Regions from separate parts of the Vibrio algivorus genome, predicted to be linked through region 4. Evidence: predicted binding sites of a transcription regulator. Region 4 holds the regulator's gene; each other region holds the start of a gene.

Region 1 (8,153 bases), on a different contig from region 4:
AGTAAGCGACAACAATTACAGTTTGGCTTTAGACAAAAGTCCAGTAAGCAAATTGCTAATGTCACGAATTGCCCTGTTTTGGAGCCAGTATTAAATGAGTTACTGCCTGAAATAAAGTCCATGATAGAAGCCTTTGATAACCCACGAGCGTTAGGGCATGTTGAAGTTGTGTTTGATGGACAGCGTAAAGCATTGCTGTTGCGCCACACCGCGACATTAACCGAACAAGAACAGCAAGGCTTATTGACGTTTGCTCAACAATACGAAGTGACCATCTACTTGTTAGGAAATAGTGGTGAACTAAACTGTTTAAGTGGTACGCCTCTGCAATGCATTGAAACAGGGAATAAAATTGATTTTCTGCCGACAGACTTTATCCAAGTCAATCAAGCGGTCAACCAAGCAATGGTCGCTCAGGCGATTTCATGGTTAGAGGTCACTAAAAATGATCGCATACTGGATTTATTCTGTGGTTTAGGTAATTTTAGTTTGACGTTAGCTCAACAGGCTAAATCGGTTGTCGGCGTTGAAGGCATTCAAGCTATGGTCGAGAGGGCGAGAGCCAACGCACAAATTAATCACTTAGATAACTTAGAATTCTATCAAGCTGATTTAGAACAAGACTTCACGCAAACATCATGGGCTAAAAAGGCGTTTGATAAAGTACTACTCGACCCGGCTAGGGCTGGGGCATCTGGCATTATTGATAAAATGTCCGATTTAGGCGCTAAAACCGTAGTGTATGTCTCCTGTAATCCGGCGACATTAGCCAGAGATAGTCATAGTCTACAAAAACAAGGTTATCAGCTGAAAAAGCTAGGTATGATCGATATGTTCCCGCATACCAGTCATTTAGAATCAATGGCACTATTTGAAAAAGTCGCCAAAGCAGACAAGAAGAATCTTAAGAATAAAAAGCCGACGAAGCTGAAATTATTTTAATTGTTATAGATTTACTTGAAAGGTGTTTACATTCCGTATAAATCTTCCTTGTCTAAAGACTTGGATGATAGCTCTGGATTCTGCATCTTGAAGTCACTTGGGTATATGATTGAACAAAAAAAATCTCCATTTGTCGTATATGCATGAGCATCACCTTTAAAGATTAGATAAATAAACAGGATAGTGTAATGGTCGCAGTTAGAAGCGCACATTTGAATAAGAACGAAGAGTTTGAACTGGAATCTTGGATTGCAAGTCTGCATCAAGATGGCAAGACCAGCAATAAATTGACGCAAGTCTATCAAGAGTGTGAAAGCTTATTAAGCGGACATTCAGAGTGTTCATTACTGCTATGGCGTGGTCGCGAGATGATTGAAATTTTGATCACCTTGTCGATGGATCGACCTACTTTATTGGCAGCGCAGCTTTTTCCAATTGTCACGGCGGGATTATTTGAGCGTGAAGCTTTAATTGAAAAGTATGGTAAAGAAATTGTAAAACTGATTGATGGTGTGGAAGAAATGGCCGCAATTGGCCAGTTAAATGTCAGTCTTGATGATTCTGAAGCATCAGAGCAAGTGGATAATGTACGTCGCATGTTATTAGCGATGGTCGATGATTTTCGCTGCGTAGTCATAAAGCTTGCCGAGCGTATTTGTAACTTGCGTGAAGTGAAAAATGAACCTGATGAAACTCGTCAAGCAGCAGCAAAAGAGTGTGCCAATATTTATGCGCCGCTTGCTAACCGACTTGGTATCGGTCAGCTGAAATGGGAAATTGAAGATTACGCTTTCCGTTATCAACAATCTGATATCTATAAAAAAATTGCTAAACAGCTTTCTGAGCGTCGAATTGTCAGGGAACAATATATTCATGATTTTGTGACCAATTTATCCAAAGATATGAAAGCGGCCAATATTAATGCAGAGGTCAGTGGCAGACCCAAACACATCTACAGTATTTGGCGTAAAATGCAGAAAAAGAACCTTGCATTTGATGAGTTGTTCGACGTGCGAGCGGTAAGGATTATCGCAGACCAATTGCAAGATTGTTATGCCGCCCTTGGTATGGTGCACACCAAATATAAGCATCTACCTAGTGAGTTTGATGACTATGTTGCCAATCCTAAACCCAATGGTTACCAATCTATTCATACTGTAGTTCTTGGTCCAGAAGGCAAAACCATTGAAATCCAAATTCGTACCAAGCAAATGCATGAAGACTCTGAACTTGGGGTTGCCGCGCACTGGAAATACAAAGAAGGTAGTTCGGCAGGCCGTAGTGGTTATGATGAGAAAATCACTTGGTTACGTAAGCTGATCGATTGGCAAGAAGAGATGGCCGATTCTGGCGAAATGCTGGATGAATTACGCAGCCAAGTGTTTGATGATCGTGTATATGCCTTTACGCCGCGTGGTGATGTGGTTGATTTGCCTATGGGGGCAACGCCACTAGATTTTGCCTACCATATTCACTCTGAAGTCGGTCATCGCTGTATCGGCGCGAAAGTAGGCGGACGCATTGTTCCGTTTACTCATAAACTGGCGATGGGCGATCAAGTTGAAATTATTACTCAAAAAGAGCCTAACCCATCTCGTGATTGGCTCAATCCTAATTTAGGGTTTGTGCATTCAGGTCGTGCACGAGCCAAAATCAATGCTTGGTTTAGAAAGCAAAGCCGTGAGAAAAACTTAGAAGCGGGTAAAGATATTCTTGAAGCTGAACTTCAAAAAATTGGAGCGACGTTAAAAGATGCCCAGCAGTACGCTTTAAAACGTTTTAACGTGAACACTCCTGATGAGCTATATGCTGGAATTGGCAGTGGCGATTTACGTATTAACCAAGTCGTGAATCACATCAACGCTTTAGTCAATAAGCCAACAGCGGAAGAAGAAGATCAACAAGCACTGGCGAAACTGCAAGAATCACAAGTGGCGCAACAAAGCCGCCCTCGTAAAGATGCGGTTGTGGTGCAAGGGGTCGATAACCTCATGAACCACTTGGCCCGTTGTTGCCAACCGATACCAGGTGATGAAATTTGTGGTTATATTACCCAAGGTCGAGGAATCTCAGTGCATCGTACCGATTGTGAGCAGCTTGAAGAATTAAGACACCACGCGCCAGAACGTATCATTGAAACGGTATGGGGAAGTGGCTTTACTGGGTTGTACATTCTGACAATTCGAATCGAAGCTCTAGAGCGTGGTGGGTTACTTAAAGATATCACCGCATTGTTTGCTAATGAGAAGCTGAAAGTTAGCAGTATGAATGGCCGTACTGATTACAAACGTCAAATATCGATAATGGACTTTAATTTAGAAGTTCAAAACGTCGAGATTTTATCGCGAATTATTGCTCGGATTGAACAGCTTAAAGATGTATTAAGAGTGAAGCGTTTGAAATAACCGAATCAGTGCCAATATCAACACCGCTTAACCTTATAAGCGGTGTTTTACTATCTGAATCTCACCGCTATTAGAAAGAACATAAAGAGAAAACCATGATATCACCCATAGAACAACTCAAATCCATCATGCAGCAGTTACGAGATCCTGAAAATGGCTGTCCTTGGGATAAAAAACAAACCTTTGGATCTATTGTTCCTCACACCATAGAAGAAACTTATGAAGTAGTGGATGCGATTCACAATCAAGACTGGAATAACCTACAAGAAGAGTTAGGAGACTTGCTGTTTCAAGTGATTTTTTATAGCCAGATGGCCAACGAGCAGAAATTGTTTAATTTTGATGATGTGGTGAATGGGGTCAACGAGAAATTAATACGCCGCCATCCTCATGTGTTTGCAGATGAAAATATTGAAACAGAGGATGCGTTGAATGCTCGTTGGGAACAAGAAAAGCAAAACGAAAAATTACAGCAAGGCAAAGTAGAAGAAAGTATTCTAGACTCTATACCGAAAGCATTACCAGCCTTATCAAGAGCCAATAAATTGCAGAAGAAATGTGCTAAATACGGCTTTGATTGGGGAACTTTAGGCCCAGTAGTCGATAAGGTTCATGAAGAAATTGATGAGGTCATGGAAGAAGCTCTACAGGTTGATAAAAACGAGCAACGTATTGAAGAAGAGTTAGGCGACTTGATGTTTGCGACGGTCAATTTAGTTAGGCATTTAGGCAAAGACCCTGAAGTAGCATTGGCTAAAGCAAACCAGAAATTCGAGCGTCGTTTTCGAGGGGTTGAATCAATCATCTCAGGGCAAGGTAAATCATTGACCGATTGCTCTTTGCAAGAACTTGATATTCAGTGGGAAAACGTAAAATTAGCAGAAAAAAGAATATAGCGAACACTTTTGATGCTTATTGATTGTTTTATATAGATATTGTCTACCTGTAACACGTGGCTTTCTTTGCTGAGGTAGCTAAATTGATTTGAAGCAAGAAATAAATTAATCGAGTGTGATAGATTTCACGTTGTAGCGGAAAAGGGGTTCTGGTATATTTTCATCCCGTCCAGAAGAAATCCATTTCCCTCATTCAACCAATTTCAGGTTAAGCATGACGACAAATTACATTTTTGTTACTGGTGGGGTCGTATCCTCTCTAGGTAAAGGTATTGCAGCAGCATCACTTGCAGCGATTTTAGAAGCTCGTGGTCTTAAAGTGACCATGATGAAACTAGATCCATACATCAACGTGGATCCGGGCACAATGAGTCCGATTCAACATGGTGAAGTATTCGTTACTGAAGATGGCGCTGAAACCGATCTCGATCTTGGTCACTACGAACGTTTCATTCGTACCAAGATGAGCAAACGTAATAACTTTACGGCGGGTCGTGTTTACGAAGATGTTCTACGTAAAGAGCGTCGAGGTGACTACCTAGGTGCGACCATTCAGGTTATTCCTCATATCACAAACTCAATCAAAGATCGCATCATTGCTGGCTCTGAAGGTCATGATATCGCTATCGTTGAAGTTGGTGGTACGGTAGGTGACATTGAATCATTGCCGTTTATGGAAGCCATTCGTCAGCTAGCGGTTGAGGTTGGTCGTGAGAATGCATTATTCATGCACTTAACTTTAGTTCCTTACCTTGCTGCGGCAGGTGAAGTGAAAACTAAGCCAACTCAGCACTCTGTAAAAGAGTTACTTTCTATTGGTATTCAACCCGATATTTTAGTTTGTCGTAGCGATCGTATCATTCCGGCTAACGAACGTAAGAAAATTGCACTATTCTGTAATGTGCAAGAAAAAGCAGTAATTTCAATGAAAGATGTGGATTCTATCTATAAGATCCCACAACTGATTCGTGCGCAAGGCTTAGATGACCTAGTGTGTACTCGTTTTGGTATCACCGCTCCTGAAGCTGACCTTACCGAATGGGAACAAGTGATTTACGAAGAAGCGAACCCAACCGGTGAAGTGACTATCGGTATGGTAGGTAAATACACTGAATTACCAGATGCGTACAAATCGGTTAACGAAGCATTAAAACACGCAGGCTTGAAAAATCGCTTAAGCGTTAATATTAAATATATTGATTCTCAAGATCTTGAGTCTAAAGGTGTTGAGTTACTTGAAGGCATCGATGCAATTCTAGTACCGGGTGGCTTTGGTGACCGAGGTGTGGAAGGTAAAGTCCTTGCGGCTCAATATGCTCGTGAAAACAAAGTTCCATATTTAGGTATTTGCCTAGGTATGCAAGTGGCACTGATTGAATATGCGCGTAATGTTGCGGGTATGGAAGGTGCACACTCAACTGAGTTTAATAAAGAAACAAAATTCCCGGTGGTTGGATTAATCACTGAATGGGTAGATAAAGAAGGTAACGTTGAAGAGCGTACTGAAGCATCGGATTTAGGTGGTACTATGCGTCTAGGTTCTCAGCTTTGTCACCTAGAAAAAGGCACGAAAGCGTACGAGTTGTACGGTAATACTCAAATTCATGAGCGTCACCGTCACCGTTACGAAGTGAACAATAACTTGCGTCCTCAAATTGAGAAAGCAGGTCTGAAAGTGTCCGGTCTTTCGGCTGATAAGAAACTAGTGGAAGTGATTGAAAACCCGAACCACCCGTGGTTTGTTGCGGCTCAATTCCACCCAGAATTCACATCAACGCCTCGTGATGGTCATCCATTATTTTCAGGCTTTGTAAAAGCGGCTGGTCAAAACCAACGCGGTGAATTTGAATAATTGCCTTTGGCAGCTAATCTAATTAGCAAAAGATCTAATTAGAAATAATTTGAAAGTAAGATGTAAAAGGGATACGGGTAGTGGCTTTAGTTGTGCGACTACCCATTAAATTGACATTTATATTTAAATTGAACGAGAGGAAACATCAATGTCTAAGATCGTTAAAGTTCTAGGTCGCGAAATCATCGATTCACGTGGTAACCCAACAGTAGAAGCTGAAGTACACCTAGAAGGTGGCTTTGTAGGTATGGCTGCTGCTCCATCTGGCGCATCAACAGGTTCTCGTGAAGCTCTTGAATTACGTGACGGCGACAAATCACGTTTCCTAGGTAAAGGTGTTCTTAAAGCTATCGAAGCAGTAAACGGTGCAATCGCTACTGCTCTAGTGGGTAAAGACGCTAAAGACCAAGCTGCAATCGACCAAGTAATGATCGATTTAGACGGCACAGAAAACAAATCTAACTTCGGTGCTAACGCAATCCTTGCTGTTTCTCTAGCAAACGCAAAAGCTGCTGCAGCGGCTAAAGGTATGCCTTTGTTCGAGCACATCGCTGAGCTAAACGGCACTCCAGGCGTATTCTCTATGCCTCTACCAATGATGAACATCATCAACGGTGGTGAGCACGCTGATAACAACGTTGATATCCAAGAATTCATGATTCAACCAGTTGGCGCGAAAACAATCAAAGAAGCTCTACGCATCGGCGCAGAAGTATTCCATAACCTAGCTAAAGTTCTTAAAGCTAAAGGCCTAAGCACTGCAGTTGGTGATGAAGGTGGTTTCGCTCCTAACCTAGAATCAAACGCTGCTGCACTAGCTGCAATCAAAGAAGCGGTTGAGCAAGCTGGCTACGTTCTTGGTAAAGACGTAACTCTAGCGATGGACTGTGCAGCATCTGAGTTCTACGACAAAGAAGCAGGCAACTACAACATGAAAGGCGAAGGTAAAATCTTCACTTCTGAAGAGTTCAACCACTACCTAGCTGACCTAGCTAACCAATACCCAATCGTATCTATCGAAGACGGTCTTGACGAATCAGATTGGGATGGCTTCAAGCACCAAACTGAACTACTAGGTAACAAACTTCAACTAGTAGGTGATGACCTATTCGTTACTAACACTAAGATCCTTGCAAAAGGTATCGAAATGGGTGTTGCTAACTCTATCCTAATCAAATTCAACCAAATCGGTTCTCTAACTGAGACTCTAGCTGCAATTAAGATGGCTAAAGATGCAGGTTACACAGCAGTAATCTCTCACCGTTCTGGCGAAACTGAAGATGCAACTATCGCTGATCTAGCGGTAGGTACTGCTGCAGGCCAAATCAAAACTGGTTCTATGAGCCGTTCTGACCGTGTTGCTAAGTACAACCAACTTATCCGTATCGAAGAAGCTCTAGGTGCTAAAGCTCCTTTCAACGGTCTTAAAGAAGTTAAAGGTCAATAATTCGTCATTGAATTCGTTTGATTGATACTTTGAAATCCTCGCTTCGGCGGGGATTTTTTTGATCTTAGGAACTCGAAACTAGGAACCATCTATTTTTAATCATGATCCGCTGTTATGAATAAGGTATCATTAGCGCAATTATTTGATAGTGAGTCGATGATGAGAATATTTACTTTAGCGCTCATCGCTATCTTGGCAACTCTGCAATATGATTTATTTTTCGGTAAGAATGGCATTCTTGATTATCAAGCAGTGCATTCTGATATTGCGGTGCAACAAGAAGTGAATAACAGTTTGAAAAAGCGTAATCATCTGATGTTTGCAGAGATTGATGATTTACGCCAAGGGTTAGATGCTATTGAAGAGCGTGCTCGTCATGAATTGGGCATGATCAAAAATGGTGAAACTTTTTATCGAATTATTGGTGATGATTCAGAAGCCAATACTACGTTTAACTCTGATGATAAGTAATCATGATTGATTTTCCACAGAAGTTTGCTGTCGTGGTGCCAGCCGCTGGGGTTGGTAAACGCATGCAAACCAATCACCCCAAGCAGTATTTGTCACTGCATGATAAAACCATTCTTGAGCATACCGTCGACAATTTATTA
Region 2 (8,153 bases), on a different contig from region 4:
TTTCATCTGCCCCTTCACCGGAAAGTACCATTTTAATACCCATCGCTTTAATTTTACGCGCGAGTAGGAACATTGGGGTAGAAGCGCGAATCGTAGTCACATCATATGTTTCAATGTGATAAATCACGTCACGAATGGCATCGATACCTTCTTGAACGGTGTAGGTCATTTCATGGTGAACAGTACCCAGTTTATCGGCAACCTCACGAGCTGCTTTTAAATCAGGTGCGCCTTCTAGACCAATGGCAAAAGAGTGCAGTTGTGGCCACCAAGCTTGAGATTGGCTGTCATCTTCGATACGCATGGCGGCAAAACGTTTAGCAACCGCAGAAGTAATAGAAGAGTCGAGACCTCCAGAAAGTAATACGCCGTATGGTACATCAGTCATTAGCTGACGCTTCACCGCATCTTCTAGTGCTTGAGTTAAATCTTCTTTACTTGTTAGGTTACCTTGTACTGCTGCATATTCCATCCAATCACGCTGGTAGTAGCGAACAGGCTTAGCATCATCAGAGCCGTAGTAGCTGCCTGGAGGGAATTCACTGATGGTTTTACATACCGGTACCAGCGCTTTCATTTCAGATGCTACGTAATAGTTACCGTGTTCATCATAACCTTGATAAAGAGGGATAATACCGATGTGGTCACGGCCAACCAAGTATTTATCTTTTTCTTCATCGTATAAAACGAAAGCAAAAATACCATTTAATTCTTCTAATAAATCTTCACCAAGTTCTTGATACAGCGCTAGGATAACTTCACAATCAGAATCGGTTTGAAAGTTGAACTTGTCAGCATAACGAGCACGGATTTCTTTGTGGTTATAAATCTCGCCATTCACTGCCAATATGTGTTTTTTATCTTCGCTATAAAGAGGTTGTGCGCCACTGTTTAAGCCTACAATAGATAAACGTTCATGAGCTAGAATTGCTTTATCTGAAGCGTAGATACCTGACCAATCTGGGCCACGGTGGCGAAGTTTTTTAGACATTTCCAGTGCTAATGGGCGTAATGGGGTTGGATCCGATTTAATATCTAAAATGCCAAATATTGAACACATATTCTCTTCCTTAAAATCCGTTTTAAACTTTTAGTTTGTTAGAGCTAATTAGTTTGTTAGAGCTAATTTAATCTGTTAAAGCCAATTTGCCACGATCAATAAAAAAAGCAACCAATCATTATTAAATTAATCACATAAAAGCAAGTTATGTGAATTTTATTCACCAAATTTAATTTATTGATGAATAAAATCCATTCTCGGTCGATTTTTATCCGAATAGATGGAGACTAGGTTAAATTATTACTTGTATCCCAATCGCCCGGTTGCATTGTTTTAAATTGCGGGTTTAATTTATCGCATACATGACGAGCAAAACCTGCACCGGCTTCGTTATAGATATTAAATGCAGCATCCACGCCACTTTGTGTCATTTCAGCTACTTGATCTGGATACTCGGCAATTGCTGCTATTTGTCCTTGGTAGTTGCGAGCTTTTAACTGCTCGAGTGCTGATTGATTTCCTTTGTGATGGGGCATAGCAAGCAGCACCAGTTTTACATTGGCTATATCAAGAATGCGCTCCCAGAAATCTGAATCCGTTGCATCGCCTTGGATGACATTTCTACCACTGGTTCTATGTGTTTGCACCACATCAGATCGAGTTTCTACCCCCAAGCTGATTTTGCCATAACGGGTACGAATTTCATCGTAAGCACCAGTACCAATACGGCCCATTCCTAAGATCAGCACCTGTGCATGACCCGGGTTAATACGCTTATCTTTTAAGTGTAGCTTTTCATCCGCTTGCTCTCTTAACCAATGTGACGTATAGCGGTAAATTTTATGGCTTATATTATTGATTGGGGCAGCGATAATGAAAGATAAAGAAACGGCCATAGCAATCGCGATCATCATTTCACCCGGTAACCAACCGAGTTTATAAGCAATGCCAGAGACAATCAGTCCAAACTCGCTATAGTTCAATAAGGTCAGCGAGGCAAGTAGAGAAGTGCGTACTCGGAACTTAAACAAGTTTATGACCACGTAGTACAGTGCGCCCTTAATTGGCAATAGGCAAAGCAATAGTAGAGCAAGAATAAAGCCATCTAGAGTAGGAGCATCAGATAAACCTATATTTAAGAAAAAGCAGACTAAAAATAACTCTTTAATGTTAAAGAGAGATTTAGATAGTTCAGATGCTTTGTAGTGACCAGCCAGTAACATGCCTAAAATTAATGCACCTAAATCTGCCTTCATTCCAACGAGTTTAAAAAGACCAGCTCCCATTACGAGTGCCATAAAAAATCCGTATAAGACTAGCATCTCGCCATGGCCACACTTGTCTAGAATTTTGTAAAAAAGAGGGCGAAGAAAAGGAAGAACAAAAAGCGCTAGCGCATACCATTCAGGTAGTTTACCTGTCGAGATAGTGAGGAAAAGAACAGCAAAAATATCCTGCATAACCAAAATACCAATTGATATGGTGGCAAAGGTTGAGTTCATGCTGCCTTTTTCTTCTAAACTTTTAATCGCAAATACGGTACTGGAAAAAGATAGTACAAAGCCAAGTAACAATATTTGAGTGGTGTCAATATCGCTAAACAGGCTAATCCCGATAGTTTTTAGACCGAGCAGGGCTAAAGTAAAGAAAGCAGTTGATAGTACATTATGCAAAGTAGCACTAGCCCAAATTTCTTTAGCAAGTAAGGTTTTGACATCTAGCTTTAGCCCGATGGTAAAGAGTAGAAGAGTGACGCCTAAATCGGACAATGTAGTAATGGTTTCATTGCTAACAAAGCCTGCATATTGCAAGGAAAATCCTGCAATTAAAAAACCGACTAATGGTGGAAGGTTGCATTTGAGCGCGATGAAGCCGGAAACAAAAGCGGCGATAATAAGCAAAATATCCATGTATTCCTTTCTCTAAAATAAAAAACGGGTATACCAATAGGTATACCCGTAGGAATTATATACATAACTGTTAAAAAATATTGCTATTTATCTTACTCACCCAGTAATTTTTGCAGTAGCACACCATTAAGCATTGCGCGTTTGATCATGGCGAATGCCCCGATGGTAGGTTGTTCATATAGTTTAGATTCTACTATCGGCAGGTTTTTGTGAAACGTAGCGAGTGAGTGGCTTTCAATATTTCGTTGAATGGCATGAAAGATAATATCTTTCGATTTAACCAGTTCACCTGCGATGATGATTTTTTGTGGATTAAATAAGTTAACTGTCATGGCGATGGCTTTACCTAGGTAGTGTCCAACACGGATAAGTGCTTGGCTAGCTAAGTCATCTCCTTGATTTGCATGTTCACAAATCACACTCATAGTGAGTTTATCTACATGGGATAAGCTTGATGGAAAACCTTGATCAAGGCGTGATTGTACATGAGCAATAATAGCAGGGTTGGCGGCAATGGTTTCTAAGCAACCAAAATTACCACATTGACAGCGATCGCCTAGTGGTTCAATTTGTACGTGGCCGATTTCCCCTACGTTGCGGTTAGACCCTAAGAATACTTGGCCGTTAACTATGATACCTGCACCAGTACCGCGGTAAACACTCACTAAGATTGAATCTTGGCAGTCACGACTTGCTCCAAAATAATGTTCAGCCAGAGCTAATCCTCGAATATCGTTACCGACAAAGGTTTCAACTTCAAATGTATCGCTTAATAATTTACCCAAAGAAAGATTATCGATTTCGGTATTCGGCATGTATTCAACTACCCCAGTTTCAGGGTTTACTAAGCCAGGAAGAGTGACACCGATAGCAATTAATTGCTCGATAATATCTTTGTTCTGATTGAGGAATGCTTTGGTATGTAGAACTAAACCATCAAGTAGATCTTGTTGTTTATCGTACTTAAAAGAGGCGTGATGATTAGCAAGTTCATGACCACTTAAGTCATAGATACTTAACTGGATATAATCTCGTCCTAAACGAATAGCAATCGAATGGAAAGGCGTGGTTTCTGTGGTTAAAGAAATAGCGCGTCTCCCCCCAGTAGAGGCTTGTTGCGCTACTTCTTTAATTAATCCTCGTTCAAGTAGTTGGCGAGTGATCTTAGTGACACTGGCGGGGGCTAATTGGCTAACATCGGCAACTTGTATTCTCGAAATTGGACCTTGTTGGTCAATTAGGCGATATACTGCCGCGCTATTAAGTTGTTTAACTAAATCTACATTACCAATTTGTCCGCCATTCATTCTATGTCTGCTCGTATTGTCCGTTAACAATCGTCGCTTTTACCTTGAAGTCACGATCAAACACAGTTAGGTTTGCGACCATTCCCGGTTTGATTTCACCAAGCTGTCTCTCTACACCGATTGCTCGGGCAGGATAAAGCGTGGCCATTCTCAGTGCTTCGTCTAAAGCGATACCTACATGTTCAACCGTATTTTGTACGGCTTCAATCATGGTTAAAGCTGAACCACCAAGTGTGCCATTTTCATCAACACACTTACCATCTCGGTAATATACTTTCTTACCAACAAAAATAAAGTGATCCATGTCAGCTCCTGCTGGAGCTGTGGCATCCGTCACTAATACTAGCTTATCACCTTTGATTTTATGGGCAATTCGGATGTTGGCATAGTCTACATGGAAGCCGTCAGCAATAATACCAGCATAAACTTCAGAAGTGTCGTAGATTGCACCAACAACACCTGGTTCACGTCCAACCATTGGAGTCATCGCATTGAAAAGGTGAGTTGCAAATGTAATACCATTAGCAAAACCTTGACGAGCCTCTTGGTAAGTTGCGTTAGTGTGACCGATAGAGACAACGATACCAGCATCTCTTAAGCGTTGGATATGCTCAGGTTCATTTTGCTCAGGCGCTAAGGTTACCTTGGCAATGACATCGTGGTTATCACAGATTGTTTGAATCATTTCATCATCTGATTTGCGAATAAAGTCAGGTCGATGGATGCCTTTTTTCAGAACATTAAGGTAAGGACCTTCTAAGTGTAGCCCCAAAGATTGGTTCTGGTAGCGTTGCTGATATTCACGAGCTGCCGATATTGCTTGCTGCATATCTTCGTCAGATGACGTAATTAATGTTGGCAAAAAGCTAGTACAGCCAGATTTTAAATTCGCTTTATGCATGATGTGCATAGTATCGGCGGTGACTTCGTCATTTAACATTACGCCGCCGCAGCCATTTAGCTGTAGATCGATAAAACCTGGACTAAGATTTGTGCCCTGTAGATCGTAAGTCTCTATCTCTTTTGGTAGTTCATCTATTTTAACAATAGATTGAATTTTACCTGCATCCACTAACACAGCGTGATCTATAAGTACGTCATGGCCTGTGTAGATTTTTGCATTTATCAGAGCATACATAGTAGGCATCCTCTTATTTCAAATTCTTAATATTTTCTGCTTCAAGCTCTTTAAAGTATTTCACTGTTTTTACTTTAAGTTCTTGAGTTGAAGGGTCATCACATACAATGACTGATTTTGCATGCAGTTGTAAGGCAGACACTGTCCAAAGATGATTGACTGATCCTTCTACTGCCGCTTGTAAAGCAAGAGCTTTATTGTGGCCTGTGATCAAAATCATAACTTCTTCAGAATCTAATAGAGTACCAACTCCGATAGTTAGCGAATACTTTGGTACTTGACTAATATCACCATTGAAGAAGCGTGAATTAGCGATACGTGTATCTTCGGTCAGTGTTTTGATTCGAGTACGTGAAGATAGGGAAGATGCAGGTTCATTGAATGCAATGTGGCCATCGTTACCTACACCACCCATGAATAAGTTGATACGTCCGTAGGACTTGATTTTATCCTCGTAACGTTTGCACTCAGCCTCATGGTCATCAGTATTACCATTTAACAAGTTGATGTTTTTTTCTTGAATATCAATATGGTTGAAAAAGTTTTCATACATAAATGAACGGTAAGATTCAGGGTGATCAGTTGCTAATCCAACATATTCATCCATGTTAAATGTCACAACGTGCTTAAAACTTACCTCACCAGCTTTATGCAGTTTAATTAATTGCTTATAGGTATTTAGAGGTGTGCCACCAGTCGGTAAACCTAGAACAAAAGGTCGGTCTTCAGTTGGGTTGAACTTATTGATTTTATTTACAATATGGCGAGCTGACCATAGGCCAACTTCATTTGCATTATCGAGTGGAATTAGTCTCACAGTACACCTCTAATAGAACAAAAACTAAAGTTGAGAATAGGATATTCATTTCATTATTTTGCATGATAAAATAAGTTTTGGAAACTATCTAGTATAAATAAGATAAATCCTTCACAAGAATTACGCAAACTAGCAAATAACTCTTGATAAAGATCACAAATAACAGGGTTTTAATTTGCGGACTAAAATTAATTGAATAGACTGTCGATGTACTAAATTCTTTAAGAAAAATAAGTAATACGAATTTTACCAATCCTATAGGGGGGAATTACGGTGAATATACTTGGATATGCACAAAGACTAGGTAAAGCGTTGATGCTACCTATTGCAACATTACCTGTTGCAGCGCTTTTACTTCGTCTAGGTCAACCTGACCTGTTAGACATCGCATTTATGGCATCAGCCGGTAATGCTATTTTCAGCCAATTACCTTTACTATTTGGTTTAGGTATTGCAATTGGCTTATCTAAAGATGGTGCGGGCGCGGCTGGTTTAGCTGGTGCCGTTGCTTACTTTGTATTAACCGCGACAGCGCAACAAATTAATGCTGAAGTTAATATGTCATTCTTCGGTGGTATCTTCGCAGGTATCATTGCAGGGCACTGTTATAACGCATTCCATGCTACACGCTTACCTGAATGGTTGGCTTTCTTCTCTGGTCGTCGTTTAGTTCCAATTATGGCGGGCTTAGTTGCTTTAGTAGCTGGTGCTGTTTTCGGTGTGGTTTGGCCGATGGTTCAACACGGACTTGATGTTTTAGCTCATGGTATTTCAACGTCTGGCGCAATTGGTCAGTTTATTTACGGTACATTGAACCGTGCGTTAATTCCTGTTGGTCTTCATCATGTACTTAACTCTTACTTTTGGTTTGGTATGGGCTCATGTCAAGAAATCATGGTAACGGCTTCTGGTGCGTTCTCTAATATTCACCAATTATGTGTTGATCCTGCGGTTGCTAAAACATTAGTGGTAGGTCAAGAGCACACATTCACATTTAAAAATGCAGTAACTCCAGAAATCACAGCTGTTGTTGATAGCGTGAAAGATGTTGTTAAAACGGGCGACTTGAACCGTTACTTCGGTGGTGACAAATCTGCTGGTGTATTCATGAATGGCTTCTTCCCAATCATGATGTTCGGTCTTCCTGGTGGTGCTTTAGCTATGTACCTAGCAGCTCCGTCTGAGCGCCGTGGTCAAGTTGCTGGTGCATTGTTCTCAGTTGCTTTCTGTTCATTCCTAACGGGTATTACAGAGCCTCTAGAGTTCATGTTTATGTTCCTAGCTCCTGGTTTGTATGCGGTACACGCAGTATTAACTGGTTTATCTCTAGTGGTTGCTAACATGTTTGGTACGCTACATGGCTTTGGTTTCTCTGCAGGTCTAATTGACTTTGTATTGAACTGGGGTCTAGCAACTAAACCAGTAACATTACTACTAATCGGTTTAGCATTCGGTGCTGCTTACTTCTTTATCTTCAGTTTCCTAATCCGTGCGTTCAACATGAAAACGCCTGGTCGTGAAGACGAAGAAGTGTCTGCTCCTGCTGATAAGTCAGAGAAACCTTCTGGTGCAGTTGCACGTCAATACCTAAAAGCTCTAGGTGGCCACGATAACGTGACTACGATTGATGCCTGTATCACTCGCTTACGCCTAACATTGAAAGATCGCTCTATCGTAGATGAAGCGGTATTGAAAAAGCTTGGCGCAAAAGGTGTTGTTAAGTTAGGTGAAAATAACCTACAAGTTATTCTTGGCCCACTGGCTGAAATCGTTGCAGGTGAGATGAAAGACATCCCAGCTTCTGATGATTTATCGGATGTTGTTCTACCGTAATCGGTAATCAACATATCTAATAAAAGGCTCCCGTTGTGGAGTCTTTTTTTATCTTGTAGCAAAAGTAAAAGCGTGAATTTTGGGTGCTTGGAAGACTTTTGGTCTTTTTGAGAAAGAAAATATCACTTCTAGTTGTGTAAAGGGCTAG
Region 3 (8,153 bases), on a different contig from region 4:
GTGAGATTCACCAGGGTAGAAAATAATGAAATCCCCACCTTTTAATGAGATAAAGCTTTCGTTGCTCACTTCATTAAATAGTAATACATCATTTTCGTAATCAGGTTTGTCGAGTAAAGCTTGCGGCGTTTCTATCGAATAACCAAAGGTTTCTTCACCTTCTAGCACGATTTGAATATCAAGATAATCACGGTGAATTTCGGTTTTACGACTTTCAACATATTCTGTTTCAGGTGTCATTAGAAAACAAAAAACGTTATCTCCATCAATATCATAACGACCATTTTCTTGGTTATCTTGTGCTATTTTCAAAGCTTGGTGGATATAATTTAAAAATGTGTCAGGGAGAATAGAACTCCACTCCAAACGGTCAACGTTGCCAAAAAACATGCTTCACCTTCACTATTTTGTTTATTATTTGGGTATATATTTTATTAGTTTATCACTTAACCCGCTAGAACGTAGGGTTTTTACACTAACACCTTGTGCCAAAATCGCAGGGTTAGCAAATAAATCTAACCGTGATTTAGCTCGCGTCACACCTGTATAAATTAACTCTCGGGTTAAAATTTGATTCATTTTATTCGGCAATAGCATCACAGTGTGAGCAAACTCACTGCCTTGTGATTTATGAATTGTCATTGCAAAGGCTAATTCATGTTTAGGTACTCGGCTCGGCAATACCCCTTTAATTCGCCCATCGGGCATTTCAAAAAATACACGTAACCGTGGTATTTCATCACTTTCATCTAATAGACAAATACCGATATCACCATTGTGTAGCCCTAGTGCGCTATCATTTTGACTAATCATCACTGGCCTGCCAACATACCAAAGCTCATTTTCAACTGGGTTGATTAACTTATTGCGAGCCAATGAACCTTCTACTAATTGGTTCATACTCTCCACTCCAAATTCTCCTTCTCGTACTGCGCATAATAATCTCGCTTGAGAAAAAGCTTTTAAGACGGCTTGAGCTTTTTGTTCCATCATAGCTTTGGTTGGCGCATCCAACGGAGCAAATAAATCCCCTTGAATGGCAGAGCAACCATCCGAATTGAGGGATTGGTTGAGCTGCTGGCAATAAGGTAAATAAGAGTCTGTCATCATCTGACATAACGTACTTTGTGCTTGAGCAAGATCTAGGCTTTCTAAGGAGTCATCAGTTAAAGAGTGACTACTTGATAAAGGCGCTTTAATAACATGCAAATGAATATCTTCAAACCCTTGTTGCCAAACCTTTTCCACTTGTTTCACTGATCCAGCATTAATCGCTTTTGCCAGTTGTCCGATCCCAGATCGCGCATGGAAGCGATAGCTTTTTTGCAGCATACATAGGCTATCGGCAATTTCGTTGCTTTTCGGAGCATCAGCATCAACCAGTGCCTGATAACCGGTTAGATCAGCAAGAATATGGCTAAACTCAGCTTGATAGCCTAACGAAGTAAACTGGCAGATATCGCCTAGAATTGCCCCAGCCTCAACCGAAGCTAATTGGTCTTTATCACCAAGTAAGATCAAACGAGCATGACTCGGTAACGCTTGCAGCAACCGGAACATCATAGGCAAATCGACCATAGAAGCCTCATCGACCACTAAGATATCTAAATGTAATCGATTCGATTGATTGTATTTATACTCAACCGTATTGGGTCTAGCGCCTAACAAACGATGGATAGTACTGGAATGCGCCGGCATCATAGCTTTGATCTCATCGCTGACTGGTAATTGTTCAATAGCCAACCCAATTGACTCCGTCAAACGCGCGGCGGCTTTACCAGTTGGTGCCACTAATTTAATAATGGGTACTTGTTTGGTGCTCGATGCTTGTGAAGATGATTGCTGTGAAACTAATCGCTGCTGAGATTGAGTAATTAATGCAGCCAACAATTTGGCAACCGTAGTAGTTTTACCGGTTCCCGGTCCTCCAGAAATCACAGAAAATTGGCGAGTTAACGCCACAGCCGCAGCCACTTTTTGCCAGTTCAAACACACAGATAAAGGCACTAAGGTATCAAGTTCATTAAGCTGTTCAACTTGCTGCGCTTGAGTTACCACGGCATCAATGCGGTTCCAATCTAGCCCATCAGTTTGTACGACATCGAGCATTTCACACACCAAACGCTGACGTTCAATCAAACTAACATGTTCACCACTTTGTAAACCATCCCAAAGATAATGGTAATCACGAGAAAATAATTCATCGAGCGATTGTTTCATCGCCGCAAACGCATTTGGCTCAATGCTTAATGTTTTCGCTCGTGCCATAAAGCCATCCGCCACTCGTGATTCATAATGCCAATAGCGAGTTAAGTACAGGCGATCTTGTTCAAGCACTAATGGCAATGGTAGCGGTAGTGGTTGTAAACTGGCTTGACTAATTTGTGCTAATCCAATCACTGCACCAGATTGTGCAGCATATTTCTCGACCAACGTTAACCAATTTATGCTTTGTAATTGAGATAATACATCAGCAAAACGGCTTATTAACTCTGGATATTGGCGAGTCCAAAAAGGTAAAGATAAGATCTCGTGAATATTCAGTTCATTTAAGCGTAAACAAATATGACCACGGCCAAATTCATAACTGACAAGACCAGAAAGTAGCGCGATATGATCCGCTTGTTGACGAAGTTTTAGGCTAGCGTCGTGATGGCTTAACAAACATTGTTGATGGATAAAGCGAGCAAACTGGGCGTCAATCGCACGAATTGCGTTCAGTTTTTCAAGTGATAGCAACAGGTCTAGTGCTGAATTGTCAACGGCAGTTGACGATTGCATGGTCTGGGTCATTATGCCAACTCTCCATCTAATAAGCGGTCAAATTGCTGCAAGAAAGCCTCGCTTGGTTTAGCTGAAAATACTCCGTATAAAGGAGGGATGTCATCTATTCCCTCATCTTGGCGAGCTTGGTTACTATCTTGTTTCGCAGTAAAACCACGTAAAAACAGATAATACACACCACCAAAATGCTGCTGATAATCGTAATTAGCAATCCGACTCTTTAAGAAACGGTACAACGCTAAAGCATAAATTTGATACTGAAAATCATAACGATGTTCAATCATGGCGTGATTAAGGTTGTCAGGATGATAATCTTCGATCGAATAACCAAGATGATTCGATTTCCAATCCAAAATGTAATACTTACCTTGATGCTCAAAAACTAAATCAATAAAGCCTTTCAACATACCTTTCGTCGGCATAAACCCTAAATCACCAGTAACTTTTGACAGTTCATCATGATCTTTTACCAAGCGGTTAAGCTGACTAGATAATAATGATTCAACCGGCAGTAAGAATTCCATTTCCACCAACCTTTGAGTTGAGTCTTTATCCCCTAAGCGCAGTCCATCACCATCTAAAGGTATTTGCATTACTTGAGTGATCATCGCTTGAATCGCAGGTAACCAGCGCAGATCATATTGCTCTTGTTGCAATAGTTCGGTAATGATCTGAGTGTTTTCTGGGCTGGTTGCTGCCTCGGTAAATTCGATCTCTTCGAAAATCGTATGCAGGAAAGTACCAGGTCTTGCACCTCGTGGAAACTCAAACATCGACCAAGGATCGACACTATTTTCCTCAGTCAATTCAGTAAGCGAGATAGGCTCTAGCTCACTACTACTTTTTACACTGTTATTTTCCTCTGCATCAGAATCTATCGGCTTTTGAGCATCAATCGCCGCATCAAAATCAGCAGCTTCACCTTGGTTATGCGCGACATGGTGACCTTGTTTAACCAGACTTGAATAACTGGTCATACGCCATTGGCGATCAATCGAAGCACCGAAGCGTTTGGCTTGCAAGTTAGGCTGCTCTGTTTGAATCGGTGAAAAACGCTCGCTTGGTTGTTGTGGAAAGTCCAACATCTCAACGCTCGTCACATTGTTGACCAATTGCTGACACGCTACCATTAAACCAGCACTTTCTTTGGCTTGATGATGCTGAAGGATCGCGCCAAGCGCACTTAAATGAGCGGTCGATTCATCCTTTTTACTGTTACCTTTTTTCAAGGGGGCAAGACCAATAATGCAACCGTACACTGCACGAGTAAGTGCAACATAAAGCAAACGCAGATCTTCGGCTAAGCGTTCTTTTTCTGCCAACGCTAAACCGTCATCGGGTTTGGATAAATCTAAAATAGTCTGCTGCTTATCGGCTTGATAATACTTGGCCACTTTGGCGGCTTTAAAATTATTAGCAAACGGTAGAAATACTAAGTCGTATTCCAAACCTTTTGATTTATGAATAGTAATAATTTGCACCAAGTTACGCTCAGATTCTAAACGTTGAATTTGCTCGCTAATTTCGCCATCGTTCTGTTCAATATTTTCGGCCAACCAACGAATAAGTGCACTTTCCCCTTCTAAAGATAAGCTGGCTTGTTGCGCCAATTCGGATAAATGCAGTAAGTCAGTTAACTTGCGCTCACCATGAGTTTCTAATAACCAACGCTCGGCAATCTGTCTTTGGCTTATCACTGCGCGCATCATTGGTAAAACGCCATGCTTTAGCCATAGTTGATGGTACTGCTCAAATTCATTGACTACGCTTTCCCAAGCATTTTCATCATGATTAAACTGATCAAGTTGCGCCATATTCAAAGCAAACAAATCACTGGCAAGAATCGCGCGCAATGAATATTCATCACTCGGGCTGGCCACTGCCATCAGTAATCGCAATACATCTTGTGCGACTTCACTATCAAACACGCTGTCCCGATTGGAAAGATAAACACTGGCAATTCCTTGATTAGCCAATGCTTCTTTAATTAATTTACCTTCTCGCCCCGTACGCACTAGCACCGCAATATCACCGGCTTGAATCGGATGCGCTTGAGATTTCTTATCAAAAAATTGTGCTTGTTGCTGCTGGGAAGCACTCAAAATATAATGAATTTGATAAGCGGTGTACTCAGCCATCTGATGATTATAATCTTGCGCCGCAACAGGTTGGCTAGCATCAGGTTGGTATAGCCATAAACCAATCGCCGGTTGAGTTTTACCATTTATCGTCCAATGCATATTGTCGGCTTTTGGGCTCGCTTTCACTGGAAGGAACGGAATATCATCATCGTAGAGAAATGGCCTATCATCAAAACTGAAAATGCCATTTACCCCTTGGATCACCGCTTCACTTGAACGCCAATTGGTGTCTAAGGTGTAATGTTCCGTTACTTCATTACGTGCCTGAATATAGGTAAAAATATCCGCGCCACGGAAACCATAGATTGCCTGCTTAGGATCACCAATCATAAACCAACCGGTTTGTGGCGCATTTAAGTAGATTTGGCGGAAAATCTGATATTGTTGCGGATCAGTATCTTGAAATTCATCGATCATGGCCACTGGATAAAGTTGACGAATACGGCTAGTCAATAAACCGTCTTGATCTTGTACTATCGCTTGCTCAAGCTGACTGAGTAGATCATCAAAAGACAGTTGTGCTTGACGCTGTTTCGCTTGTGCTAATAACAGACGACAACCTTGGATCGCTTGATATTTAAAAATCAGATCAAATTCAGGCTGATTGTCGAGCAATTCGTCGATCGCCACAAATGCAGCATTTTCAGCGACTGGACCTTTTTTAGCATCAGTAGCAGAAGTTAACGTGCTTTGTGCAAAACGAATTAGTTTATCGCAAATTTGGCCATCAATTCGCTCACTAGCCGCCCAGTCATGCACTTCATCTAACCAAGCTGGAAGACGAGTTTTATTGTATGGGTTACGCTTAATGCCCGAATCATCAATCAATCTAAACAGATCGTTACGGCTGGCATTCCAAAGCAACTTCACCTTTTCAATACGATCTAGGTGCTGCTGATAAAGAACCGGTAAATCGACATCTAGCTTAATGTTCGGAAAACTTAACGCTGGGCCTGACAGGTAGTGACCAACCTCACTTAATAGCTGCTCAGGACTACTCCATAACGATTGAATTTGCGCGGCCAATACCGTCGGCAACGGATAAAAATGACGACGCCAGTAATCGCTTACCACCTGTAATTTTAACTGACTTTCATCAGTGACAAATTCATTTTGAAAGCGACTCCCCGATTCAAAGGCATTTTGGGTGAGCATTCGTTGGCAAAAACCATGAATAGTGAAGATCGCCGCTTCATCCATTTGACGCTCAGCTTGCAGTAATATTTCAATTGCCGATTGTTTATTTTCCGTTTCAGCCAAGAGCGGCTCAAGTACAGGGTCGGTGGTTTCACCACGAGAAAACGCTATACGAGCTTCATGAATACGTTGGCGAATTCGACCACGCAGCTCTGCGGTGGCCGCTTCGGTAAAAGTTACGACTAAAATTTGATCAACGGTTAATGGTATTTGATGTGCCGCGCCATCTTTGCCGTGCCCAAGCAATAAACGTAAATATAATGCTGCAATGGTAAACGTCTTGCCAGTACCAGCAGACGCTTCAATTAAGCGAGCACCATGCAGTGGAAAAGTCATACTGTTGAGAGATTGCGCCATTAACTTTGTCCTAATTAGAATTCTTCGTTGATATTTCGTGAGGCATTTCTCACTTTGCGCCATGAATTGTCTTGGACAGCAAAACAAAACAGATTGTGAGAATGTACTCACATTTTTTATGCCATGTTCAGCTTACTATCCCGGCCATATCGGGCCACGGCCAATGGCTTATAAAGTAATACCCGTCTAATAACGATCTACTTACGTTACCGGCATTGTTCCTAACTCAGTGTTGCTAATGATAAAAAAGTAGACAGAAACAAAACGATCACCTCGACTCTCCGCCGCCCAGCAAGCGCCCTACACTATAATGACTTGCTGGCGGCATTTCTTTTTCTGAATCATTCACATGCTTATTCATCACGAGTCATCATCACTAAGATCTTGGCAATGTTCCATCAGTGGATATAACCATTGCTGCGCTTTTTGAAGTAATGATTCAGCAAGCTCGCGATCCCACTCTTTCCAAACTCGTTGAATATAGTGATCACTACCTTCTCCTAGCGAAACAAAATTATCGTTAAAGGTATTTTCCATTGCTTGATAAGCTTTTTGTCTAACGTCTTCATCCTCAAAACCAAGCCATTGTCCTTGCTTATCATAACCTTGCTCTATACCAGCAAAAGCGCATTTTGGAGCAAACCACAAGGGTTCATCCATACCTTGATAGTAGGCTTCCAGTAAAGATTTTAAATAGTGTTTGGCTTGTTCTGAACTTAACGGTTGTAACTCAAGCTGCTGAACCTTACCTTTTCGCACACCAAATAAGTGACTAGAGAGTGAGTGCCCACTTGCGTTTAAGCATAAATGTTCAAGCCAGTAGCCTAATAAATTCGCACTGTGAATTCCGCCACTCCGATAACGCAACATACCTCGTTGATATTGCCCTGTCAGCCAACCTGCTAGGTGATGGGTTTGTTTGCCACCACCTAGCGTTAATTCAAATTCAATAGCGATCTCCACATCGGCTTTAGGTTCGGCAAGATAAGGCAATAAGCGGGAAACTAAAGGTTGGATATTTGCTAATAAGCTTTGTGAGGCCAATTCACCAAAGCCCGACATCGGCAATTGCCCTTTCGCTTGATACTGCTGCAAATACGCTTTAGCGCAACTCTCAAAGTTTTCTAAGTTAGGCTCTGGTGATTGCAGCCATTGTTCAAGTAAATTTTCGCCAAACCAGTAATTATCAAGGCCATTAATGACAAAAGGTTCATCATCAATTTGATTGACCGATAATGGACTAATATCTAAATAACTCTTTAAACGTTGATTGAAGAAGTACTTCACTGGCAAGCGCCAAAAACGTAGCAATTCTTGCAGTTCAAGCCAATATTGCCCGTTGGCCTCTTTATCCAACTGTAAATAATAAGGCTCTAGTGGCTGAATAAATGGCAGTGTCTGAGTTTCACTTGCTGGCTGCTGACTCGCTTGCTGTACGGCTGGCAACCATTCTTTAGCATAACTCGCGAGCGCGGCATCACTACCATCAAACGCTTTGATACTGAAAGGCACTAAAGGATGAATATGCGTTAAATGTTCCACTAACGCATGACCAGATTGATCGCTTGGTAACTCTTTATGCTGAGAAAGCGTGTAGTTTTGTTGGCAATATTCCAATAATTCCGCCACCAGCACTGATGGCTCTTTATCGCTGTTATCTTGAATCGAACGGCC
Region 4 (8,153 bases):
GCCTCGTGCGACTCATACGCGTAACCGTCGTGAAGCCGCCAGCGGTAAACAAGGCGGTCGTACTATGGAAATCCAACGTTTAATCGCGCGTAGTTTACGTGCTGTCGTCGATTTGGATGTACTAGGCGAAATGATGATCACGGTTGATTGTGATGTGATTCAAGCAGATGGCGGTACACGTACTGCCTCTATCTCGGGTGCAAGTGTGGCATTGGCCGATGCAATTCAATCACTAGTCGCTTCAGGTAAATTGAAAAAGAACCCAATGAAGTGTCATGTTGCCGCGGTTTCTGTGGGAATTTTAGGCGAGCATGCATTATGTGATTTAGAGTATGTAGAAGACTCTGCTGCCGATACCGATATGAACGTCGTAATGACCGAAGAAGGTAAGATGATTGAGGTTCAAGGTACCGCAGAAGGCGAAGCGTTTTCTCGTACAGAGTTGAACCAATTATTGGATTTAGCCGAAAAAGGCATCAACGATATTATCGCAGTCCAGAAAGCCACTCTGGCGGAATAGTTTGTTTTTATAGCTCCTCATTGAGGGGCTATTTTTTTGAGTATAGTTTGAGTCTGTTATGTTCATTACAGCTGAAATTGAAGATGAAACCCTCTAGTGACTAGAAACTAAGAACTAGAGATTAAATAGAGATATTTTATGAAAGCATATCAACGTGAATTTATTGAGTTTGCCTTAGAAAAGGAAGTTCTGAAGTTTGGCGAGTTTACTTTAAAATCTGGCCGCATTAGCCCATATTTCTTTAATGCCGGTTTATTTAATACTGGACGTGATTTAGCTCGTTTAGGTCGTTTTTATGCTGCTGCTTTAGCGGATTCAGGCATTGAATTTGATGTGCTATTTGGCCCAGCTTATAAAGGTATCCCTATTGCAACGACGACCGCGGTAGCACTGGCGGATCATCATGAAATTGATACACCATACTGCTTTAACCGTAAAGAAGCGAAAGACCACGGTGAAGGTGGTAACTTAGTTGGTAATCCACTTGAAGGCCGTATTATGTTGGTCGATGATGTGATTACTGCAGGTACCGCGATTCGTGAGTCGATGGAAATCATTAAGGCTAATGGCGCTGATTTAGCTGGCGTATTGGTCGCGATTGACCGTCAAGAAAAAGGCAAAGGTGAATTGTCTGCGATTCAAGAAGTGGAGCGTGATTTCGGTTGCGCAGTCATTTCGATCATTAGCCTAGGTGATCTGGTGACTTATCTTGAAGAAAAAGGTGATAACGCTCAGCAGTTAGAATCAGTAAAAGCTTATCGTGAGCAATACGGTATTTAATTTTTTCAATTAACACTCTTAATCGATCTAACCCTGTGGCTATCTTAGTCATGGGGTTTATTTTTATTTACAGTGTGTAACTTTTTATATACACCATAACAAAAACGTCATTTTAGGTAGATTTGCAGAATATTTAATCAATTTTGTATTTTGTAACCTCGATTTACTGCTAGAAACTGGGTAATGTGTCAGCTTAATATTCCGTAAAACAATAAAAGAAAAAGCAGATGAGTAGTTCAAAGATTTTAGGCAGTACTTTGATTATTGCTGGCACGACAATAGGCGCAGGTATGTTGGCGTTGCCAATTGCTTCGGCAGGCTTAGGTTTTAGCACTTCTTTAATCATCATGATTGGTATGTGGGCCTTAATGGCGTATACCGCATTGCTGATGCTAGAGCTGCACCAACATGCCGATTACGATGCCACTCTACACACGTTAGCGAAACAGTTTTTGGGTGACAAAGGTAAATGGGTTGCAACGTTTGCCATGTTGTTCCTTTTTTATGCGCTATGTGCAGCTTATATCGCTGGTGGCGGTGGTCAGTTTAATGCCAAGTTACATAATTGGTTTGCTATTGATGTTTCTAATGGTATTGGAACGCTGATTTTTACCATTATTATTGCGGCGATTGTGACGTTTGGTACTCAATCAGTGGATCGGGTAAACCGCGTGCTATTCACCTGTAAATTGATTGCCATGGCGGTCATGCTGTTCTTCTTAACGCCTAATATTCAAGCGGTTCATCTACTTAATATGCCATTAGAAAAAGGCCTGATTATTGCTGCATTGCCAGTGATTTTTACCTCTTTCGGTTTTCACGGCAGTATCCCTGCGGTAGTTCGCTATTTAAATCTCGACATGAAAGCTTTGAAGAAGGTAATGGTTCTCGGTTCTTTATTGCCGCTAGTGGTTTATATTTTATGGCAGTTGGCCACGCTAGGGGTGGTTGACCAAGCGACATTATCTCAAGCCGGTGATGTAACGGCATTAGTCGGTACTTTATCTCAAGTGATTCATAGCTCGGTTATTTCTCAAGTGGTCTCAGTGTTTGCTGATTTAGCATTAATTACTTCTTTCCTCGGGGTGAGTTTAGGGCTATTTGAATTTTTAGGCGACAGCTTGAATAAAAACCAAAGTAAAGGTGGCCGTGTTGTTATTGCGGTGGTGACCTTCTTGCCACCGCTGTGTTTTGCTTTGTTTTATCCACAAGGCTTTATCATGGCTCTAGGTTATGCGGCGATTGCATTGGCGATACTCGCTATTTTATTGCCGGTGACGATGGTGATGAAATCTCGTGCACAACACCAAGATAAACAAGACTTCACCGTCTCTGGTGGGACGCCAGCTCTAATGCTAACGCTAGCAGCTGGTGTGGTGATTATTGTAGTGCAGGTGATGATTAGTCTTGGAGTGTTGCCGGCGATAGGGTAAATTAGTTCCTAGTTCCTAGTTCCTAGTTCCTAGTTCCTAGTTCCTAGTTCCTAGTTCCTAGTTCCTAGTTCCTAGTTCCTAGTTCCTAGTTCCTAGTTCCTAGTTCCTAGAAGAAGAATATAGGGGATTTACTCAAAGCGCGCCGAATCGTTAAGCTCATAATAGTTTACAGCGCGCGGCATGAGATTCCCGCTCTCGCTAAGGCTCGTCTGGAATGATGTTTTTTCGGGCTAGTCACCTGTTTCGTGTAACAGCGAGTGTATTATTAAATGGTAATCGTCATCCTGAAAAGCGACGTAGGAGCGCAGTTCAGGATCTCCCAAAGCGTGCTGAGATTGGACTATTTCTTTGGTGAGTAATGTGCGGTAGGAGATCCTGAACTACGTTCGTGCCTCACTATTCAGGATGACGGGGTTTATTTTTTGTATCCGCTTGTCTCTTTATCCTTGAGACTCGAAGCGCCCTAGGTTGTCGTGACAACAATTCGCTGCAAAAATCATCACTACGTCAACGCTCACTTTGTTAGTTTAAATTTATGAGAACAGCACTTAAGATGATGCTTTCGATAATCTTTTCGCTTTTTCTAGCAGCGAAGCGAAACTAGGGACTAGCACCTAGAAACCTAACAAAAAAGCCACTGAACTTACCATTCAGTGGCTTTTGGTTTTCTTATACGACTCAACGCGATGTAAAGGCTTAACGCGTTCCGTATACCACGATAGTTTTACCGTGTGCAGAAATCAGGTTCTGCTCTTCTAGCATCTTCAAGATACGGCCAACAGTTTCACGTGAACAGCCTACAATCTGACCGATCTCTTGACGAGTGATCTTGATTTGCATGCCATCTGGGTGAGTCATTGCATCGGGTTGTTTTGCTAGGTTAAGGAGTGTTTGAGCGATACGACCTGTTACGTCTAGGAATGCTAAGTCACCAACTTTTTGGCTAGTGATTTGCAAACGTTTTGCCATTTGGGCAGAAAGGCGCATCAAAATATCTGGGTTAACTTGGATAAGTTGACGGAATTTCTTAAATGAGATTTCTGCAACTTCACAAGGAGATTTTGCACGAACCCAAGCGGTGCGCTCTTGGTCTTCTTCAAAAAGACCTAATTCACCAATGAAGTCACCTTGGTTCAAGTAAGACAAGATCATCTCTTTGCCTTCTTCATCCTTGATTAATACTGCCACAGACCCTTTAACAATGTAATACAGAGTTTCTGCTTTCTCACCAGCGTGGATCAAAGTACTTTTTGATGGGTACTTGTGAATATGACAGTGAGATAGAAACCACTCTAATGTTGGATCTGTTTGAGGTTTACCTAGAACCATAATTTGTTACTTCCTCTACAAGGCTTGCTCAGTTTTGAGTCATTCATCCTGAGACCGGCTAAACTGGTCAAATAGAATAGGTGTTAATTGTTATTGCTGCAAGTCGTGTTGCAGTTGTGCATTTATACTACCCCTTTCTAGGTCGGATTTCTTGACTTTGATCGGGTAACTATGGGGTTTTTCACCTTTAAATTGTGTTCAGTGTCACAGACTAGTCACTAAGTGTGTTCTGAGTAACACTTTTAGGCGATTTTGCCTGTTTCGATTAGCTGATGAAGCAGTGGTTGAATGATTAATTCCATTGCAAAACTCATCTTGCCACCAGGCACTACAAGGGTGTTATGGCGTGACATGAATGAGCCTTCAATCATTGACAGTAGATATGGGAAGTCGACGTTTTTAATCCCACGTAAGCGAATCACCACAAAGCTTTCATCTAAACTTGGTATGCCCTTGGCATTAAGAGGGTTGGAAGTATCGACAGTGGGTACGCGCTGAAAGTTGATGTGAGTACGAGAAAACTGCGGTGTAATGTAATTTAAATAGTCGTCCATTGAGCGAACAATCGAATCCATCACGGCTTCTCGTGAATGGCCGCGATCACGGGTGTCACGGACGAACTTTTGAATCCATTCAAGGTTTACAATCGGCACCATGCCAATCAAAAAATCCACATGTTTAGAAACACTCACATCGCCATCGACGACGCCACCATGTAAGCCTTCATAAAACAATACATCGGTATTTTCAGGTAGGTCTTGCCATGGAGTAAAGGTACCGGGCATTTGGTTATAAGGGACAGCTTCATCAAAGCTATGCAAGTAACGGCGAACTTTGCCGCTGCCATTTTTACCGTATTGATTAAAGAATTCAGATAGAGCAGGGAAGTCATTGGCTTCAGGGCCAAAGTAACTGATGTGTTTACCTTGTTCTTTGGCTTTACGGATCGCAACGTCCATTTCGGGGCGAGTGTAGCGATGGAAGCTATCACCTTCTACCCAAGACGCTTTAATATCCATCATATTGAACATTTTTCGGAAGGTTTCTGAGGTAGTGGTGGTACCCGCACCAGAAGAGCCCGTTACCGCAATAATAGGATGTTTTGCCGACATGATAATCCTTTCTTTCGACTTATATTTTGAATGACAGTGTAGAGGAATGACTGGCAAGAATAAATAGTGGTGCGTATTGACTCTAATTCAATTCATTAATCGGTTTAATATCCACGCTTTCATGCAGCTCAGAAAAGACAATGGCTACACTGCCAGACTTTAACTGCCCTTTGACCTGCTTTATTTTGGTTTCAAGTGAGGTTTCCTGCATACCGTAGTCGGTGCCCTCACGTAAAATAAATTCTTTGATAAGATTCTCTAAGGTGTCAGGATCGATGTCTTGCCATGGAATGATCATTGATGTGGCCTTTAATTATGGGAATGTTAAAAACGTTGACGATAGCCAAGGGTCAGTGAAAAATCAGCAGAATTATCGCTGTTGATGACATTTTCAGTAAAGGAGAATTCAACTGCTGCAAACCCGAGGCTGTAACGATAGCCGACAATCGGTTCAAAGCTAACCATACTTAATTCATTTTCATCGTTATGAGTTGCGCCTTGTTGCATTCTAAATTCCGCTAAAATGGAATGTCGCTCATTGAATAAGTATTGATAGCTTATACTGCCATTGGTGGTGAATTCACGTAAATTAACTAGATCAATACTATCAGTATCATGATGGACAAAGTTGACACTGGTATAAAAACGGTTGGCATCGGTTAAGTAAAAAGCGTAGTTCAATTGAATGGCTTGCTCGAAAGAGGATTGAGCGAAGTTGCCATTAAATACTTTGTTGTAATACAGTGCGCCACCTAGTGATAGTGCTTGGCGTTTAGTTTCGAATACTGTTTTTTCAACATACAGGTTTAATGCATTATTTAATGTATCGCCCTGAAAGTCCTCAAGCGTAGTCCCCGTTTTTTTGTTTTTAATATAAAAGCGATCGTTATCGACATCGTGCCGACCATTATCATCTAATCCGAGTGCATCATGAAAACCGTTCACTAGGCCATCAAGTTTGTTATTGCCGGCAAAGCGATATAAATAGTTAACGTCGATTTTCCAATCGTCGGCAGGCGCGTAAATAAACCCGATATTGACATCATTTTGATAGTAATCAGCGATATAATCCGCTCCATCAGCCCATACGCTTGATACCGTGCCTTGACCATATACTTCAAGAGTGCCTTTTTCCCAACCAAAGGCATCACGAGTTTTCAATGATAAGCCCATGGCTGGGATTGGTGCCTGGGTTAAGGTCAATAATGGTCCGAAATCAGTATAATTATCTGGCGCTGAGTTTGTCGCATGTACTTGCAGTGATAGTAAGCCGAATAGTATTAACATGGAGTGCTGTAGCGGAGACATGGTTTTGATCCCTTTACTTTTCAGCGCTATAAAAAATTTGAGATAACCGTTGAGCGCCAATTTTTTGACAATAGACATGAGTCATTGGTTGGCCGGTTCTTGGAGACAAATCAAGCAGGTTAATACAATGCACCAAATCAGCTTGTTGCTGGCGTTCTAACTGTAATTCAAATTGTAGCGATTCACGGTAAAGCGTATCCGGTAAATGAGGTTTTACTTTTCGTCGGTAATCACGAAATTGCTGTAATAAAGGTTCGGTTCGCTCAATAGCGTTATCTAATTGCAGCCATTGTTCTTCAGTTAGACTTAATTCGTGTTCATCAAGCCATTTTAATAACAAGACTAGGTTGACCTTACCTTTATACCTATTTTGTAATACTAGGCAGGCTTCCTTAATTTCACGTACGCCATAATGCTGCAAACTAAATTGCCATAAGCGTTCGAAGGTTAAAGGTAGAGGTCTATATTGGTTCATTAGGGATTCAGTGATTCCAGTTCTTCTTGTAGTGCCATCCATTCCATCTCAACTTCTTCTAATTGAGCTTTACTGTTGGCTTGCAATGTTAATACTTGGGTAAGTTTAGCTTTGTTTTCATCTTGATAGAGTGATACATCGCCAAGTTGTTGTTCGGCATCCGCTAATTGCTCGCCTAGTTTGTCCATTTTTGCTTCGAGTTGTGTCAGCTTTTTGCGAATTGGTGCAGTTTGTTTGCGTAATTCAGCTTCTAGGCGCTTTTGTTCTTTACGTGCCGCGGCGCTATTTTGGCTAGGCTCTAAGTTTGTCTCTGGCTGTGCATCTTTCTTATCTTGTTTTTGTTGTTCGGTCAGCCATTTGTAGTAATCCGCTAAATCACCATCGAAAGGGACAACTTGTTTGGCATCGACAAGGTATAAGTCGTCGGTCGTAGCGCGCAATAAGTAACGATCGTGGCTGACAATGACCATTGCCCCTTCAAAGGTTTGTAATGCCATCGTTAATGCTTGACGCATATCTAGATCAAGGTGGTTAGTCGGTTCATCGAGCAAGAGTAAGTTTGGTTTTTGCCACACTACTAAGGCTAGAACGAGCCGAGCTTTTTCGCCACCAGAGAATGGGGCTACTTTATCGAGTGCTTTATCGCCAACGAACCCAAAGCTACCTAAATAGTCTCGCAATTGTTGCTCGGTATGATTAGGGGCAATTTGCATCATGTGTTGCAGTGGCGTTTCTTCAGGATGCAAGGTTTCTAACTGATGCTGAGCGAAGTAACCAATTTTCACCCCTTGCGAGTAAGTTAAATCTCCGCTTTGTGGGTTTAGTTCACCTGATAACAATTTAATTAAGGTTGATTTACCAGCACCATTGCGACCAAGTAGGCCAATGCGACTGCCAGGGACGAGGTTTAGGCGAATGTGTTCTAGAATTAAATTGTCGCCATAGCCTGCAGATACTTGATCCATCATCATGATTGGGTTGGGAAGCGCGGCAGGTTCCCTAAATTCAAAGCTAAATGGGTTATCGAATTGTGCGGGCAAGACTTTTTCCATCTTCTCTAAGGCTTTAATTCGGCTTTGTGCCTGACGAGCTTTCGAAGCTTTGTAACGGAAACGGTCGATGTAGCTTTGCATGTGTGACATCTGCTTTTGCTGTTTGGCATACATGGCTTGCTGTTGCATTAATTTTTGCGCACG

What was found. Region 4 encodes CRP, which controls carbon source genes, mostly activating them, when cyclic AMP is high. Its sites were predicted from a motif close to TGTGANNNNNNTCACA; they were not measured.
Region 1: a site for CRP is predicted at 4,358-4,373, ahead of pyrG (CTP synthase). Genes of this name have one in related genera too.
Region 2: a site for CRP is predicted at 6,315-6,330, ahead of nagE (N-acetylglucosamine-specific PTS transporter subunit IIBC). Genes of this name have one in related genera too.
Region 3: a site for CRP is predicted at 6,576-6,591, ahead of recB (exodeoxyribonuclease V subunit beta). Genes of this name have one in related genera too.

The regions. Positions count from the first base shown of each region.
Region 1 is NZ_BSPV01000006.1:164,288-172,440, reverse strand. It holds gene rlmD (23S rRNA (uracil(1939)-C(5))-methyltransferase RlmD) at 1-942, shown strand, start outside; gene relA (GTP diphosphokinase) at 1,131-3,347, shown strand; gene mazG (nucleoside triphosphate pyrophosphohydrolase) at 3,443-4,243, shown strand; gene pyrG (CTP synthase) at 4,458-6,095, shown strand; gene eno (phosphopyruvate hydratase) at 6,244-7,542, shown strand; gene ftsB (cell division protein FtsB) at 7,702-8,013, shown strand; gene ispD (2-C-methyl-D-erythritol 4-phosphate cytidylyltransferase) at 8,016-8,153, shown strand, end outside.
Region 2 is NZ_BSPV01000009.1:251,789-259,941, forward strand. It holds gene asnB (asparagine synthase B) at 1-1,060, opposite strand, end outside; gene QQJ93_RS13565 (cation:proton antiporter family protein) at 1,288-2,910, opposite strand; gene nagC (DNA-binding transcriptional regulator NagC) at 3,003-4,217, opposite strand; gene nagA (N-acetylglucosamine-6-phosphate deacetylase) at 4,219-5,355, opposite strand; gene nagB (glucosamine-6-phosphate deaminase) at 5,369-6,172, opposite strand; gene nagE (N-acetylglucosamine-specific PTS transporter subunit IIBC) at 6,446-8,005, shown strand.
Region 3 is NZ_BSPV01000006.1:57,224-65,376, forward strand. It holds gene QQJ93_RS09305 (NanQ anomerase/TabA/YiaL family protein) at 1-390, opposite strand, end outside; gene recD (exodeoxyribonuclease V subunit alpha) at 415-2,793, opposite strand; gene recB (exodeoxyribonuclease V subunit beta) at 2,793-6,479, opposite strand; gene recC (exodeoxyribonuclease V subunit gamma) at 6,840-8,153, opposite strand, start outside.
Region 4 is NZ_BSPV01000005.1:142,997-151,149, forward strand. It holds gene rph (ribonuclease PH) at 1-520, shown strand, start outside; gene pyrE (orotate phosphoribosyltransferase) at 659-1,300, shown strand; gene QQJ93_RS08935 (aromatic amino acid transport family protein) at 1,528-2,733, shown strand; gene crp (cAMP-activated global transcriptional regulator CRP) at 3,430-4,062, opposite strand; gene QQJ93_RS08945 (phosphoribulokinase) at 4,305-5,174, opposite strand; gene QQJ93_RS08950 (YheU family protein) at 5,257-5,472, opposite strand; gene QQJ93_RS08955 (DUF3187 family protein) at 5,499-6,482, opposite strand; gene QQJ93_RS08960 (TIGR02444 family protein) at 6,496-6,957, opposite strand; gene QQJ93_RS08965 (ABC transporter ATP-binding protein) at 6,957-8,153, opposite strand, start outside.